DNA from 3 places in the Leucobacter sp. Psy1 genome. Region 3 is predicted to be linked to each of the others. Evidence: predicted binding sites of a transcription regulator. Region 3 holds the regulator's gene; each other region holds the start of a gene.
What was found. Region 3 encodes LexA, which represses DNA repair genes until DNA is damaged. Its sites were predicted from a motif close to TCGAACANNTGTTCGA; they were not measured.

Region 1 (5,470 bases), 460 kb from region 3:
GGGTGATGACTATGGCGCATCGTCGCGCGGTCGATCGGGTGCGATCGGCGCAAGCAAGTACCGGCCGCGACGAGCGGATCGGTGTACGTGACGCACACAGCCAGCCGGACTCGGTCGACGAGCTCGCTCAGATCCGGATCGACGGTGGGCGCGCGACGCGGGCTCTTTCGGAACTGCCCGAAGCCCAGCGCGAACCACTCATCCTCGCCTATTTCGGAGGATATAGTCAGCGCGAAATCGCGGTACTGGTCGATGCCCCGCTCGGCACGGTGAAGACTCGCATGCGAGATGGGTTAACGAAACTGCGACGAGTGATGGAGGTGGAACGATGAATCAGCAGGAGTTCAGGGAGCTCTCGGCGGCGTACGCCATCGACGCGCTCGAGACCGATGATGAGCTGCGGTTCGTCGAAGCCCTCGCGGCGCACCCCGAGTGGCGGTGGGCCGTCGATGAGGATCGGCGGACGGCAGCAGAGCTTGCCGAGTCCGTCGCTCCGGTCACCCCGCCGCAGTACGTGAAGCAGGCGCTGTTCGAGGCGATCAGTGCGCCGACCGGTACTCAGTCGGCCGGTCATCCGTCGACGACGCAGGGCGCCGATCAGGCACCCGACCAGCACGCCGAAGAATCCGACGGTGACGAAGATGAGGAGGCGGAGTCCGACGAACGCCCCTCCACCCGTCGCCGTCGTGCAGGAGCGTTCGCGCTGGCGGCGTCGCTGCTCGTCATCGTCGGCATCGGCGTCGGACCGTGGATCGCGGACACGATTTCGCCTCCCTCAGCCGAGCAGCAGGCACTCGAGCGGGTCGAAGGCGCTTCGGACGCCGAGTCCGCGTCCGCCGAGCTCACCGGTGGCGGAACGGCGACAGCTCACTGGTCGGCCGAGCTCGGCAGTGCCGTTCTCGAGGTCACCGGGCTGCCGGAACTCTCAGAGGCGGAGACCTACGAGCTCTGGTACGTGCGCGGTGAGACTCCCGTGTCCGCCGGCACCTTCACGCCCGACGATGATCAGGCGGTTGCAGTGCTCGACGGGAGTATGTCAGCGGGCGATCTCATCGCGGTCACCGTCGAGCCCGCGGGCGGCTCTCCAACGGGCGCCCCCACGACCGACCCGTTGTTCGCCATCGCGACCGCCTGACGTCGCCTGTTCGCGCGCCGACGATACGTTACAGTTCTTCCATGTCGAAACCCATGGGCCGCCCTCGGACAGCCGGCGTGAAGGCCGCCCTGATCGCGGCAGCCGAGGAGATCCTGCTCGAGTCGGGCTTCCACGCCCTCTCCATCAACGCGGTCGTTGTCCGGGCGCAGACGACCCGGCCATCTTTCTACCGCAGGTACGAGGGCGGGATCGCCGAGCTGCTGCTCGACATGCTCGAAATGCGCTACGGGTCGAACCTGCACGTTCCCGATTCCGGCTCCCTCGATGCGGACCTGCTTGCGATCCAGCGCGAACAGGTCCGCATGTTCAGCGATCCGCTGCTGCAGCGCTGCCTCCCGGGCTTCCTCGATGCGCTGCGCACCGACGACGAGCTGTGCCATCGCTTCGTTGAGGAGTTCTTCCAGCTCAGGCGCACCGCGATGAAGGACGTCATCGGACGTGCAGTCATGCGGGGAGAAATCCCGATTCCCCGCGACCTGGAGTGGATCTGCGACCTGCTCACAGCACCGCTCTCCGTGCGGGCCACGTACCCGTCGCTCGACCCCATCAGCGACGAGACCGCGGTCGCCACCACGCGGGTCGCGCTGGCTGAACTCCAATGGAGCGGTGCGTCGAACTTCGGTGCGCCCTGAGAGACTCGAACTCCCGACCCTCTCGGTGTAAACGAGATGCTCTAACCAACTGAGCTAAGGGCGCGCGACGCGGATCGGTGCCGCGACCCGTACATCCTATGGGACGACGGGCCGCGCCACCGAATCGCACCCTCAGCTGAGCTGCTGCAGCGCCTCGCGGTAGGCGCCCAGATCACGAGCCTCGCCCGGGGCGGTCGCGAACGATGCGGCGACGACCCCGTCGCGGCCGATGAGCACCGTCGCGCGCGTGGCGATGCCCGCCTCCTCGATGAAGACACCGTACTCCTGAGCGACGGCGCCGTGCGGCCAGAAGTCCGAGAGGATCGAGAACTCGAAGCCCTCCTGATCCGCCCAGGCCTTGAGCGTGAAGACCGAGTCGATCGAGATGCCGACGAGACGCACCTTCGCGTCGTCGAAGATCGCGATGTTGTCGCGCAGCTCGCAGAGCTCGCCCTGGCAGATGCCAGAGAACGCGAAGGGGAAGAAGACGAGCGCGACGGGGCCGTCGGCGACGAGTTCGCTCAGGGTGAGCTCGGTGCCGTTCTGATCCGACAGCGTGAAGTCTGGGGCCTGGGTACCGGGTGCGATGACCATACTGCTCCTTTGCGGGCGCGCTCGGCGCCGTTCGGGTGGGTGACGGGGCCGGTCGGCCCCGATCCCAGCCTATGACCTAGAACAGGGTGGGCGCGCCAGGGACCATGTCCGGTCGTTCCGTCGGGGCGGAGGCGCGGCGCCCCGTTCGGCCGCCCGCACCGGGACGCCGCTCGAGCCCGTACTTCCTGAGCAGCGGCCGGATTCGTCCGGCGAGATCGCCCCGGTACTCGCGCGGGGCCTGACTCGCAGCTCCGGGATAGAGCGCTCGGTACCGGGGCACGAGCGAGCGATCATACTGCTCCAGCCACTCGAAGAACCAGGGTTTCACGTGGGTCCTCAGGTGGAGCGCTCCGTAGACAACGGAGCGCGCTCCGGCCTCGCTGATGTCGCGCAGCAACCGATCGAGCTGCTCCGGCTCATCGGTGAGGCCCGGCAGGATCGGCATGGCGAAGACATCGCACTCGAGCCCCGCCGCCGTCGCGGCGGCCACGGTCTCCAGTCGCGCCCGCGTCGTCGGTGTACCGGGCTCGACCGATTGCTGTAGATCGTCGTCGCCGATGGCGATCGACATCGCGAGGGAGACCGAAGTGCGCTCGCTCGCGTCCGCGAGCAGCGGGAGGTCTCGGCGGAGCAGGGTGCCCTTCGTGAGAATCGAGAGCGGCGTACGCGCCGTCGCGAGTGCACCGATGATCCCCGGCATCAGCCGGTACCGTCCCTCGGCCCGCTGATACGGGTCGGTATTCGTGCCGAGGGCAACGAGCTCGCCGGCCCAACTGGGACGCGACAACTCGCGCCCCAGTACCTCAGCGACGTTGGTCTTGACCACGATCTGGGAGTCGAAGTCGCGTCCCGCATCCATGTCGAGATACCGGTGCGAGCCGCGGGCGAAGCAGTACACGCAGGCGTGCGAGCACCCGCGGTACGGGTTCACCGTCCAGCTGAACGGCATCGAGGATGACGCCGGCACGCGGTTCAGGGCGCTCTTCGCGAGCACCTCGTGGAAGACCACGCCGGCGAACTCCGGGGTACGCACGGATCGCAGATGCCCCGGCATCGCCGCGAGCACCCCGCGTTCCATTCCGGGCAACACACTCGCATCCGCACTCCCAGCATCGCCCGACACTCGCTGTCCGTCCCACCTCATGCAAGTATTCGAACATATGTTCGGTTCCCTGTCCAGTCATGGGGACGCGGCGCGAGCACCGCAACCCCATCGACGGGTCCTCGTCCGCCCCGTAGCGTGGGCTCTCAGGTCGCCACGGTGGCAGCCGGGAACAGGAGGAGGGACCTATGCGCGTGGTCGTGGTCGGAGCAACCGGGAATCTCGGAACGGCGGTGCTGCGGGCGCTCCATGACACAGCGGAGGTGACCTCGATCGTAGGGATCGCCAGAAGGCGGCCCGACACCGGCTCTGCACCATACCGCGACGCGGAGTGGCTCAGCATCGACATCGCAGCCGCGAGCACGGCGTCAGCTGCGCATCGGGACCTCGTGGAGGCATTCGCAGGTGCCGACGCGGTCATCCACCTCGCCTGGCTGATCCAACCCAACCGGGACCGGGAGCTCCTCCGGCGTGTGAACGTAGCGGGCACCGAGCGGGTCGCTCGTGCGGCGGCAGCGGCAACCGTTCCGAGACTCGTGGTCGCATCCTCGGTCGGGGCATACTCCGCCGACAGCGGAGACGCGTTCCGCGATGAGACGTGGCCGACCAAGGGCATCCCCTCCGCGCACTACAGCGTCGACAAGGCCGCACAAGAACGGGTCCTCGACGCCGTCGAGGCGGAGTTCCCTGAGATGAGCATCACCAGGCTCCGCCCGGCGCTCGTCTTCCAGTCGGATGCCGCCTCCGAGGTGCAGCGCCTTTTCCTCGGCGCATGGGCGGGCGTGCTGCGCCTCGCGACTCCGCCTGCGCTGCCGATACCGCGCGACCTCCGGCAGATCCAGGCAGTCCACGCCGACGACGTCGGCCGCGCCTTCGCCGCAGCGGTGACGCGGGATGTCAGCGGAGCCTTCAACATCGCCGCCGACGACGTGCTCGGCCATCACGAGCTCGCGCGGATCCTGGATCACGGGCGCGTACTCCCCCTCCCGACAGCTGCAGTGCGGGCCACCATGGTGGCCGCGCACCGGCTCCGGATCCTCGCCGCCGACGCCGGCTGGCTCGACATGGGCCTCGGCGCGCCACTCATGGACACCGGCCGTGCACGCACCGAACTGGACTGGACCCCTCGGATCACCGCTGTCGATGCGCTCACCGAACTCGTCAACGCACTCCGCGCGGGGGCAGGCGGCGACTCGGCACCGTTGCGTCCGCGCACGACCCACGACCGGACCCGCCACGCGTCCCTCTACGGCGTTGACGGGCGCAGCGGCCGGGCTCGGCTCGAAGCCTCGACCATCGATGCGGACCTCCTCGGCATATACCTCTCCGATCACCTGACGGGTGCCACGGCGGGCGCTGCGCGGGCAGAGCGCATGAGCGCCGACACCATCGACACTCCGCTCTACGGCCGCCTCTCGGAGACGGCGCAAGAGATCCGACTCGAACGGGCATTGCTCAAGCGGGTGATCGCCGATCTCGGCCTGCGGAGACGGAGGCACCGCCAAGCCGCTGCCTGGCTGGGAGAACGCCTCGGGAGGCTCAAGACGAACGGAGCCATCGTGCGGCGCTCGCCGCTGACGCTCGTGCTCGAGGCCGAGCTCATGCGCAGCGCGGTACTCGCGAAGCTCGGCATGTGGCGAGTCTTGGAGGAGCTCGCGCCCGAACTCGGCTGGGAACCAGAGGTCTTCACCAGCCTGGTTTCGCGCGCGGAAGCGCAGGCTGAGGCGTACAGCGCGACGCACGAGTACGCGAGACGACGGGCGTTCCTGACCGACCGCGACGTCTTCCCCGGGTGAACGGGGGCCCGGCGCAACCCCCTTGCCGTCCATCGCCCCGCACCCGAGGCTGGAGGACCGTGCACCGCAACACCCCATCTCGAGGAGGCACTCAGTGCGAGCACTCACCTGGCAAGGCAAGCGCAAGGTCAGCGTCGAAACCGTCCCGGATCCGGTACTGGAACAGCCGGACGACGCCATCGTGCAGATC
Region 2 (5,470 bases), 350 kb from region 3:
GACGGGAGCCGCGCAGCCGCTCCTCAGCATCCGCGACCTTGCGGTCCAGTACCGCACCGGCCGCGGTGCCGTCGACGCGGTCCGCGGCGTGAGTTTCGACGTCGCACCAGGCGAGGTCACGGCGGTGGTGGGCGAGTCAGGATCGGGCAAGACCACCATCGCCCAGTCCGCGATCGGCCTGCTCGCCTCCAACGGCACCATCGCCGGCGGCAGCATCACCCTCAACGAGCGACGGCTCGGCACCACGGAGCTCGTCGGGCTGCCCGAACGGCGCTGGCGCGACCTCCGCGGACTCTGCATCGGACTGATCCCTCAGGATCCGGGCAACTCCCTCAACCCCGTGCAGTCCATCGGCAAGTCGATCAGCGAGTCGCTCCGCATCCACGGCCGCCCGAGCCGCGACGAGGTGCGCGACCGCGTGCACGCCCTGCTCGAGCAGGTCGGCATCGACGACCCGATCAAGCGGGCGAAGCAGTACCCGCACGAGTTCTCCGGTGGCATGCGGCAGCGCGTGCTCATCGCGGCGGCGATCGCGAACAGCCCCGAGCTGATCATCGCCGATGAACCGACGTCGGCACTCGACGTCACGGTGCAGCGGACCGTGCTCGACCTGCTGGATCGCCTGCGCGAGGAGACCGGCACGAGCATCCTCTTCATCACGCACGACCTCGCCGTCGCGGCGGATCGCGCCGACACCGTCGTGGTCATGCGCGGCGGTGAGGTGCAGGAGACGGGGCCGAGCGCCCGGGTGCTCGCGCGCCCACAGTCCGCCTACACGCAGCAGCTCATGCAGGACGCGCCTTCATTCGGTCACGCGAGAGTGCGGGAGCGCGCCGCCTCGCCCTCTGGCTCCGATGCTGCGCCGTCTGACTCCGATGCGGCGGCCGCCGCTCCTCTCCTGGAGGTCAGGGGTCTGCGGCAGGAATTCGGGCGTGGCCCCGACCCCTTCGTCGCGGTCGACGACGTCTCGTTCACGGTTCCGCGGGGCACGACGCACGCGATCGTCGGCGAGTCGGGGTCGGGCAAGACCACGACGGGTCGCGCCATCGCGGGCTTCTCGCGGCCGACGTCCGGATCGATCCGCGTCGACGACCTCGAAGTGACGGGCCTCAAGGGGCGCGAGCTCCGGGAGTTCCGACGGAAGACCCAGATGGTCTACCAGAACCCGTACGGCTCGCTCGATCCGCGGCAGACGCTCGGTCAGACGCTCGCGGAACCGCTCCGCAACTTCGGCATCGGATCGCGCAGCGCACGTTCGGCGCGCGTCGCCGAGGTCCTCCAGCGCGTGGCGCTTCCCGTCGAGTACGCGCATCGCCGACCGCGAGAGCTCTCGGGTGGCCAGCGGCAGCGCGTCGCGATCGCGCGAGCGCTCATCCTCGAGCCAGAGCTCGTCGTGCTCGACGAGGCCGTCTCGGCGCTCGATGTGACGGTGCAGGCCCAGATCTTGCGCCTGCTCGCCGAGCTGCAGACCGAGCTGGGTCTCACGTACGTGTTCATCTCCCACGACCTCGCCGTCGTCAGGCAGATCTCCGACACCGTGTCGGTGCTGCAGCGCGGACGTCAGGTCGAGCACGGCGAGACCGAGCGCGTCTTCACCCGCGCGGAGCACCCCTACACGCAACGCCTCATCGACGCGATCCCCGGACGCTCGCTCGCATCGGGCCACTGGGTCATCTGAGCGCGTCGCCACCTCGCACGTTCACCGAACACCGCCACCCGCCGTCGTCTCCCGACATCGCCACCCGACAAGGAGCACCTCATGACCAGCACGGACGCAGCCTCGACCGAGACAGCGGTCGACACCGACATCATCGATGCCCTCGCCGGGATCGGCGCGGGTGATGCGCTCGACACCGCAAGGCGGCGTCGTCATGACGCCCGCGAGCATGCGCAGGGTTCGTTCGCCGCGCTGTTCGTGCCCGATGACACGGCGGAGGTGTCGCTCGCCGAGCGTGCGGCCGTGGCCCTGTTCGTCGCGAGACTGCACGGACAGGAGGCGGCCATCGCCTTCTACGGTGCACTCCTGCGCGAGACCGGCCGCGATCTCGGGGCCGGAGCTGGGGATGCGCTCGAGCCGCTCATCGTGGCGGAGGCCGCGCGTGCGTCAGGCGAGGGTCCTTTCGGAGCGTTCCGCGCGGAGAATGCGCCCGAGAGCACATCGGGGCCCGAGTATCGGGTCTCCTCGGTCGATGCCGCCTACGCCCTCGGGGACCGGCTCGCGGCGGCGCTCGAGCACGCGCACCTGCTGGTGCTGCACCCGCGCGACGCGAGCCGCGAGGCACTCGGATCGCTCCTCGACGCCGGCTGGAGCACCACCGGGGTCGTCACGCTATCGCAGCTCATCTCGTTCCTGACCTTCCAGCTGCGGGTCGTGCACGGGCTCGGGGCGGTGGGCGCTGCCGGTGCCGTGGCGACCTCGGACCGGGCGGAGGAGTTTGCCAGGCTTGCCGCTTCCGTTGCACGCGCCGCCGAGGGCCGGGTCGTCGCCGCGGGCGGATCCGCGACGACACCGCCGGTGCCGGCCACCGAGACGCTGCCGCAGCCGCCGCGCGTCACCGAACCCGCGCGTTTCACCCAGGATCAGCTCGGCTGGAAGCCGTGGCTTGAACCGCTGGCGGCTGCGGACTTCACGGAGCGTCACTACACGGCGCTCGTCGAGCGCGAGCGCGTGCACATGCCGTACTTCCGGCTGCTCGCGCGCGACCCTGAAGCGCTGCTCGAGCGGACGCTGACCGACCTCGACATCTTCCATAACCCCGACGCCGGCCTGCCGCGCGGGGAGCGCGAGCTCGCTGCCGCGGCCGCATCGCGATTCAACGGGTGCGTCTTCTGCGCGTCGGTCCACGCGCGCGCCGCGAGCGAGAACGAGCTCTCGCGCGACGACGTGCAGCGTCTCCTCGACGAGGGCGTGTCGGCACGGATCTCACCGCGGCTCGATGCGCTGGTCGACGCGACGGTCGCGCTGACGGCCACGCCGATCCGGTTCGATGCCACCCACCTCGAGGCCCTGCGTGCGGTGGGGCTCGATGAACTCTCGCAGCTCGACGCGATCCAGGCCGGAGCCTTCTTCAACTGGGCCAATCGACTCATGCTGTCGCTGGGGGAGCCGAGCATCTGAGAGTTCGGCCGGCTCAGCGCCTCGATGCGTAGCGGGTCGCCACCGCGCCCGAGGCGAACTCCGTCCTCCCGAGCGGTTCGAGGTCGAGTGGCTCGGTGAGGCCGCCGAAGAGGTACGGGCCGTGTCCGGCGATGCGCGGGTGAACGATGAACTCGTACTCGTCGATGAGGTCGTGGGCGGCCAAGAGGGTCGGCAGCGTGACGCCGCCGACGTAGATCCCGGTCCCCGGCTCGTCCTTGAGCGCTCTGACGGCCACGATGATGTCAGTTGCGGTGCCGGTAATGAGCTCGGCATTCCAGTCGACGGCGTCGAGCGTGTTGGAGACCACGTGCTTGCGTGCAGCATCGATCGTGCGGGCGAACGGCTGCGTCCAATCAGGCATCTCATCCGACGCCGGCGGTCGCCAGGCGCTCTCCATGAGCTGGTAGGTGACCCGTCCGAAGAGCAGTGCGTCCGCCCGTGCGATCGTCGCCTCGGCGTGCTGATGCATCTCGACGTTCGGAACGATCGCCGTGTGATCGACGCAGCCGTCCTGGGTGACGTTGATGGAGTATCTGAGCGGGCGCATGCGTCATCATAACTCGCGTTCTGGCGTCAGCGCATCGGGCTATGTCGTTGTCCATATCACTGTGCCAGGGTGGGCGGTGGTGCGAATACATTCGGCGATACTCGCAGGTGTCTGGATTAGAGAAAGAGCTGGTCGATTGCTGGAACGCCGATTCCCGTCGCCCCTTCTCTGAAGAAGAGAATGTATGCCGCGATGCCGAGCATCACCACTACGACGGCGAGTGCGGACAGGGCCTGCTTGTTCTGCGCATCCACCCGTGCATTGTGATTATCGATGCGCACTTCAACCGGACACTTCGTCCCGGCGCGATGGCGAGTAGTTGGGCAGCTGTCCTGATATTGACACACGTTGCTTACTGTATGGTTCGATTCGCTCTTGGGGAAGCTGTGGGGGGCTACGTAGCTGCCGGACGGGGCTTTCGTGACGCAAGACTTCGCCATCTGTGGAACTTCTCGAAAAGAGTCGAACGTGTATTCGAATTATGGGATAATGGAGGCATGCAGCAGACGCCCCAGTCGCATCACCGGACGGCCCGCCACGGCGAGGCTGGCCCGGTCGGCGAGGTGGGCGGGCGGGCTGGGCGTGATCGCGATCAGGGGTTCGCGCCGCCCCGTCGCGCGCCCCGGGGAAGGGAACCGCGACTGCCGTTCTCCGATGCGACAGCTCGGGCTGCGCTGGCGGAGATCGTCGAAGGGCTCCAGTCGATTCGTGCGACCCGAGACCGGCTTGATGCGGAGGAAGCGAGGCTTCTCGAGTGGGCTAGTCGTCTCGCAGACGCCGAGGCTGCGCAGATGTCGAGCGGAAACGAACACGAGATCGCGCATCGCACGGCCAATGCCGAACTCGCGGCCGCGGTACAACTGAGCGATCGCACCGTCGAGCGGCGAGTGGCGCAGTCCGTCAGTCTGGTGCGCGATTTCCCTGGAGTGCACGAAGCGCTCGCGAATGGTCGAGTCGATCGGCCTCGGGCAGTGGCCATCTGCGAAGCCGGTGGGATCGTGCCCCAGGGGCAACGTCGAGAGCGATATGAAGAGGAAGCGCTCAGGTATGCGGAGGCGGAATCTGTCAACCGCGTCAGGCCGCACGTCGCGCAGCTCGCCGAGCGCTTCACTGACCGATCGATCGACGAGCGGCACACCGAAGCCCACGAGGGTCGCGGTGTCACCGTGACTCCGCTCTCCGACGGTATGGCTCTCCTGCAAGCGGTCCTCTCGGCTCGTGACGCAAAGACGGTTCACGCCCGCCTGACGCAGTGCGCGCGTGAACTGCGCGTGACGCAATTCGCCGCTCATGAAGCAGGGGAGGCGCTCCCTCAGGATCCCCGAACCGTCGATCAACGACGCGCCGACGCCCTCGTCGAGATCGTCGCGGGTTGGAACCCGAGTGAGCTGGAAACGCGCCCCGACCCGCCGTTTCAGGCCAAAGTGCAAGTCACGGTACCGGTGTCGAAGCTTCACGGGGTTGGCGCCCCCGCCGACTCGGGCGTGCCCGTGGCCCGCGACGCCTCGGCGGACGCTGGCGTCCTCGCCGGATTCGGGCCGATCGATACGGAGAGCGCTCGCTGGTTCGCGGCGATCGCCGATCACTGGGACATTCTGAAGGTCGACGACGAGCGGGGTGAGGTCCTCGAGGTGGAGCGGTACCGGCCCTCGGAGCGCATGCGACGACGACTCGCGGCTCGAGACCTGCACTGCCGGTTCCCCGGGTGCCGTGTTCCCGCCGTGGGATGCGACCTCGACCACACCGTCGACGCCGCACTCGGCGGCCGCACCGCCACCGACAAC
Region 3 (5,470 bases):
GTCGAGACGACGAGGTTCGACCCCGCTCGGCCGAGGTACGGCAGGTCGTCGGGAGTACCCGGACGGACACCGACCGTCGCCTCGAGCAGTTCGCACTCCTCGAGTCCGGGGACCACGCGAATCCCGTCGCGAAGCAGGTCGTAAAGCGAACCCGCTCGGGGGAGCCGCCCGTCGTCCTCGCGGCTGGTCGCCCCGAGAACGACGGTGCGGTCGTCGCGGGGGATGAGGTACACCGGCCGATCCTCGACGAACGCGCGGATCACCCGGGTCGTGAGTGGACGCAGTCGCTCGGGGACCCGCAGCGTCATGATGTCTCCGGCGACCGGCCTGAGGCGGAGCGGGTGCGCGCCGCGGTACCACCCAGTCACGTCGGCGGCACCCATCCCATTCGCGAGCACGACGGTCGCCCCAGAGGCATCGATGGCCCCCGACTCGCAACGGATCGACCGGCAGGGGTCGCCGCCGTCGAGGCTGACGGCCCGCTCGCGAATGAACTCGGTCCCGCGGCGTTCGAGGGCGTCGATGAGCGCGGCGGCGAAGCGTCGCGGTGCGAGCTGATGGTCTCCTGCGATCGAGACTGCGGCGGCGAGGCCGGGTGCGAGGGCGCCCTCCAGACGACGTGCCTCGCGCACGGTCAGGCGATCCACCGTCATCCCGTGCGCGCGCTGGTAGTCGGCGAGTCTCCGGAGATGGTCGGCATCCGCGCGATCCGCCGCGACCACGAGCGTCCCGTCGTCGCGGTATCCGGTCGGTAGCGGTGTCGCCGCCCCGACTCGCTGCACGACGTCGGCGGAGAGGGCAGCCGAGCGCAGCATCAGCGGGAAGAGGGCCTCCTGCCGGTACTGCACCTCGGCGATCGGCGCGAGCATGCCGCCCGCGTGGTGCGTCGCACCCGACGCCGGAGCGGGATCGATGAGCGAGACGGGAATGCCGAGCTCTGAGAGTTCGAAGCACGCCACGAGGCCGACAATGCCTCCGCCGATCACGATGGCGCGATCCGTCGTGCCGATGCCGCTCATCGTCCGGACTCGAACCCGCGGATCACCGACCTGGCCAGTCCCTCCGGATCGCGTGCCCCCATGAACTCCCGCGAGATCGCGACTCCGGTGACGCCGGTGCGCGCGAGATCGGCAGCGTCCTCAGCGGTGACATCTCCGATGGCGATCACCGGGACCGGGGATTCGGCCACCAGCGACGGGTAACCGGCGAGCCCGAGCGGCGGGCGTCCCGAGTCCTTCGTCGGGGTCGGGCGGAACGGGCCGGCACCGATGTAGTCCACGAGGTCGGCAACGTCGTGGATGGCGTGGACGAGGTCCCACGTGCCCGTCGTCACGCCGATGATCGCCGAGCTGCCGAGGAGCGCGCGAGCGTCGCGCACCGTCACATCGTCCTGCCCGATGTGCACCCCGTGTACCGGAACGCCGCGCAGCGCCAGCGCCGCCGCGACATCGACGCGGTCGTCGACCAGCACTCTCGTACCGGATGCAACTGCGGCGACCGCCTCGGCCACGTGCGTCGTGAGCTCGGTGAGCGCGCGGGCGGAGATCGGTTTCGAGCGGACCTGCACCACGCCGGCACCTCCCGCGGCTGCGGCGCGGGCCACCTCGACGGTACGACGATGGTCATCGCCGCCGGTGACCACGTGGCAACGGAAATCGGGGATCATGCTGGGACTCGCTTCCTCCGCTGGTGCTGACCAGATCAGGTTCGACGGTCCCGCGCGGCCGAAGCGCGATCTCAGCCCGATGCCTCGGGCACCCGTGGGGTACTGCCACCCACCCTAACGCGTCGTGGGGCGGGGCGCTACGGATGAGCCCCGCCCCACGACGCACGCAGGTCTCAGACCGCCTGCGGGAACGCGTCAGCCGCCTTGTCGGCGAGGTGCTGCAGGTTCTCGGGAACAGGACGGTTCTGAACCGCCATCGTCTGCGCCCAGAGCCGACCCGCACGATACGACGAGCGGACGAGCGGCCCGGCGAGCACTCCGGCGAAACCGATCGCGTCCGCATCGGCCTTGAGCTCGACGAATTCCTCTGGGCGGACCCAGCGATGCACTGGTCGGTGCAGTTTCGACGGGCGCAGGTACTGGGTGAGCGTGAGGATGTCGCACCCGGAATCGAACAGTTCCTGCATCGTGTCGTGCACCTCCGCGCGCTCCTCGCCCATGCCGAGAATCAGGTTCGACTTCGTGATCATCCCCGCCTCACGTGCCTGCCGGATGACGTCGAGCGACCGCTGATACCGGAACCCAGGGCGGATGCTGCGGAAGAGGCGGGGAACGGTCTCGAGGTTGTGCGCGAACACTTCGGGCTTCGCGTCGAATACCTGCTGCAAATCGGACGGACGCCCACCCAGGTCGTCCGCGAGTACCTCGACCCCGGAGCCCGGGTTCAACTCGTGAATCTGGCGGATGGTCTCGGCGTACAACCAGGCTCCGGTATCCGGCAGATCATCTCGCGTCACGCCCGTGATCGTCGCGTAGCGCAGGCCCATGGTGCGCACCGACTCGGCGACGCGACGCGGCTCGTCGGTGTCGAGGGGGAGCGGTTTGCCCGAGGTGATCTGGCAGAAGTCGCAGCGCCGCGTGCAGATCGACCCGCCGATGAGGAATGTCGCCTCGCGGTCCTCCCAGCACTCGTAGATGTTCGGGCATCCTGCCTCCTGGCAGACCGTGTGGAGACCCTCGCGCTGCACGAGACCTCGCACGTCGGTGTACTCAGGACCGGTTTTGGCTCGCGTCTTGATCCACTCGGGCTTGCGCTCGATGGGAGTCTCGGCGTTTCTGGCCTCGATGCGCAGGAGTGTACGCCCGTTCGCGGTGGGTCGTCCCTCCTGGTCAGGCGAGGGGGCGGAAGCGGCGGGGGGTTGCCCGCCTCCGCATCCTCCGGTCGCGACGACCAGTTCGGGTTCACGCGGCGCGACCTTCAGCGCCTTTTCGGCTCTAGTCTGCTCGGCGAGCACCTCGGAGAGAGGGGCGCCGATGTTGCGCGCGCTCATGCGGCGAGCTCCTCGAGTGCGGCGACCAGACGCGGAGTGATGACCGGCACCACATCCGCAGGGGTGATCGCCGTTCCCGCGAGGGTGCTCAGCGTGGCCGCGCCGGCGTCGGTGATGCCGCACGGTACGAAACCGCCGAACGGTTCGAGCGAGTTGCTGCAGTTCAGGGCGAAACCGTGGGTAATGACGTGCGCCCGTGCACGGAGACCGATCTGCGCGTACTTCGCCTCGGCGGCTCCCGCCTGAGCCCACACCCCGGTGCGACCGGCGACCCGGTACCCGGTGACCCCGAACTCGGCGGAGACGTCGATGATGACCTGCTCGAGCGCGCGGACCACGTCGACGACGCCCCGGTTCGGGCTGAGCTTGATGATGGGATACCCGACGAGCTGGCCTGGCCCGTGCCAGGTGACGAGGCCCCCTCGATCAACGGGTACGACCGGAGTGCCATCGGTGGGGTACTCCTCCGGACGCGCGCGCCGCCCTGCCGTGTACACGTGCTCGTGTTCGAGCAGGATCAGGGTGCCGTCGTCCTCCCCGGCGACAACGCGATCCGCCGCCGTGCGTTGCAGCTGGAGGCCATCGGCGTAGGGGACGAAATCGGGGTCGAGTCCGGCGACATCAACGGCCACCGACGATTGAGCGATCATGCTCCCAGATTAGTTGAACCGCGTGCAAAAAGGCCAATCCCGCAAAAAACCGCCCGGTGCCGACGGGGTCGTCAGCGCCGGGCGGCAAGGTTTCGGCCCTCAGAGGGAGCGGAAGACCGCGACGACTTTGCCGAGCACGTCGGCGAAGTCGCCGAGGATGGGCTCGAAGGCGCTGTTGCGCGGCAGCAGCCAGGTGTGCCCATCGCGGCGGCGGAGCACCTTCACGGTCGCCTCTCCATCCAGGAGGGCCGCTACGATATCGCCGTTCTCGGCGTCGTTCTGCTGACGGATCACCACGTAGTCGCCGTCGCAGATCGCGGCGTCGATCATGGAGTCACCGACCACACGGAGCATGAAGAGCTGCCCCTCGCCCACGAGGTGCCGAGGCACCGGCATGACCTCGTCCACCTGCTGCTCCGCGGTGATCGGAATGCCTGCCGCGATCTGCCCGACCAGCGGTACATACGCGGCCTCTTCCGGGGTCGCGCTCGAGGGAGTGGGGTCGCTCATGCTCGGGAGTTCGATGAGGATCTCGAGCGCGCGCGGCCGATTCGGGTCGCGCCTGAGGTATCCGAGCAGCTCCAGTCGCGTGAGCTGGTGGGTCACGCTCGACAGGGAGGCAAGCCCTACCGCATCACCGATCTCGCGCATGCTCGGCGGGTAACCGCGCGATGCCACCGACTGACCAATGAACTCGAGGATCGCCTGCTGCTTCTCGGTGAGCGGCTTGGCGGATTTCGATGGCTTCGAGGGGCTCACGGTGGGTCCTTTCCCGGGGCGGCGACGCGAATGTCAGAGGTGCGTGGTTGAGTGCTGCTCGTGATCCCGAGTGTAGGTGAAGTGTTCGAGTGGAACAAACATCCATTCGAGTGTGTCGCGGATTTCGCCGCGGAATATTCGAACACTTGACTTGATCTTCGAAAAAGGGGTATATATATTCGAAAGAAGCGTTCGGTTCGATGAGAACACTCGAACGTTTCATCCGAAAGGAGAGAGCAATGACCGCCATCGCAGCATTCGATCAGGCACGAGACGACGCTCAGGGCGCCATCACGGGTGAAGCAACGCACCTCCGCTTGACGCACCGGGGCCGAGTCGTGTTCGGCACCCTCGGCACGCTCCTGGCTGCAGGCCTCCTCGCACTCCTCGCTTCGCTGGGTGCGACCTCGGCGTCCGCGTCGGCCGAGCAGAGCGAGCAGTCGTTCAGCACCGTCGTCGCGGCACCGGGCGATTCGCTCTGGGCTATTGCAGAGTCCCTGGACCCGCAGGGTGACCCTCGTGACCTGGTCGCCGAACTGGTCACCCTGAACGGTATGGACGGGTCGAGCGTGCAGGCGGGGGAGAGCATCGCGGTCCCGCTCCGCTTCTCAGATGCGCCGGGCGTGATCCCGGCTCCTTAGTCCTCGCGTTCATCGGAGTCGAATGCGTGCCCCGCGTAGACTGGTCGCGTGACCAGTCTGAGCGACCTTCCTCTCCGTGACAATCTCGTCGGCAAGCTGCCGTACGGCGCTCCTCAGGACCCCGTGCCGGTCAGTCTCAACGTCAACGAGAACACGCATCCCATCCCCGAAGAGGTCGTCGAAGACGTCGTGGCTGAGCTGTCACGGGCGGTACGGGGAGTCAATCGATACCCCGACCGAGACTTCGGTGAACTCCGCGCGGCGCTCGCGGGGTACCTCGGACACGGTCTCAGCGCTGATCAGATCTGGGCGGCGAACGGCTCGAACGAGGTGCTGCAGCAGATTCTGCAGGCGTTCGGCGGTCCGGGTCGACGGCTGCTGAGCTTCACCCCGACCTATTCGATGTACCCCCTGCTGGCAGCC

Region 1: the regulator LexA is predicted to act here: its motif matches at 3,535-3,550, upstream of K8P10_RS07595 (Rv2578c family radical SAM protein).
Region 2: the regulator LexA is predicted to act here: its motif matches at 4,149-4,164, upstream of K8P10_RS07105 (HNH endonuclease signature motif containing protein).

Annotation. Positions count from the first base shown of each region.
Region 1 is NZ_CP083692.1:1,622,113-1,627,582, reverse strand. It holds gene K8P10_RS07620 (sigma-70 family RNA polymerase sigma factor) at 1-332, shown strand, start outside; gene K8P10_RS07615 (anti-sigma factor domain-containing protein) at 329-1,135, shown strand; gene K8P10_RS07610 (TetR/AcrR family transcriptional regulator) at 1,177-1,788, shown strand; tRNA gene K8P10_RS07605 (tRNA-Val) at 1,779-1,852, opposite strand; gene K8P10_RS07600 (peroxiredoxin) at 1,921-2,382, opposite strand; gene K8P10_RS07595 (Rv2578c family radical SAM protein) at 2,459-3,526, opposite strand; gene K8P10_RS07590 (NAD-dependent epimerase/dehydratase family protein) at 3,673-5,280, shown strand; gene K8P10_RS07585 (alcohol dehydrogenase catalytic domain-containing protein) at 5,375-5,470, shown strand, end outside.
Region 2 is NZ_CP083692.1:1,513,475-1,518,944, forward strand. It holds gene K8P10_RS07085 (ABC transporter ATP-binding protein) at 1-1,678, shown strand, start outside; gene K8P10_RS07090 (alkylhydroperoxidase domain protein) at 1,760-3,118, shown strand; gene K8P10_RS07095 (dihydrofolate reductase family protein) at 3,132-3,686, opposite strand; gene K8P10_RS07100 (hypothetical protein) at 3,803-3,940, opposite strand; gene K8P10_RS07105 (HNH endonuclease signature motif containing protein) at 4,184-5,470, shown strand, end outside.
Region 3 is NZ_CP083692.1:1,164,817-1,170,286, forward strand. It holds gene thiO (glycine oxidase ThiO) at 1-1,019, opposite strand, end outside; gene K8P10_RS05525 (thiamine phosphate synthase) at 1,016-1,666, opposite strand; TPP riboswitch at 1,661-1,772, opposite strand; gene lipA (lipoyl synthase) at 1,840-2,997, opposite strand; gene lipB (lipoyl(octanoyl) transferase LipB) at 2,994-3,647, opposite strand; gene lexA (transcriptional repressor LexA) at 3,747-4,406, opposite strand; gene K8P10_RS05545 (LysM peptidoglycan-binding domain-containing protein) at 4,646-5,047, shown strand; gene K8P10_RS05550 (histidinol-phosphate transaminase) at 5,096-5,470, shown strand, end outside.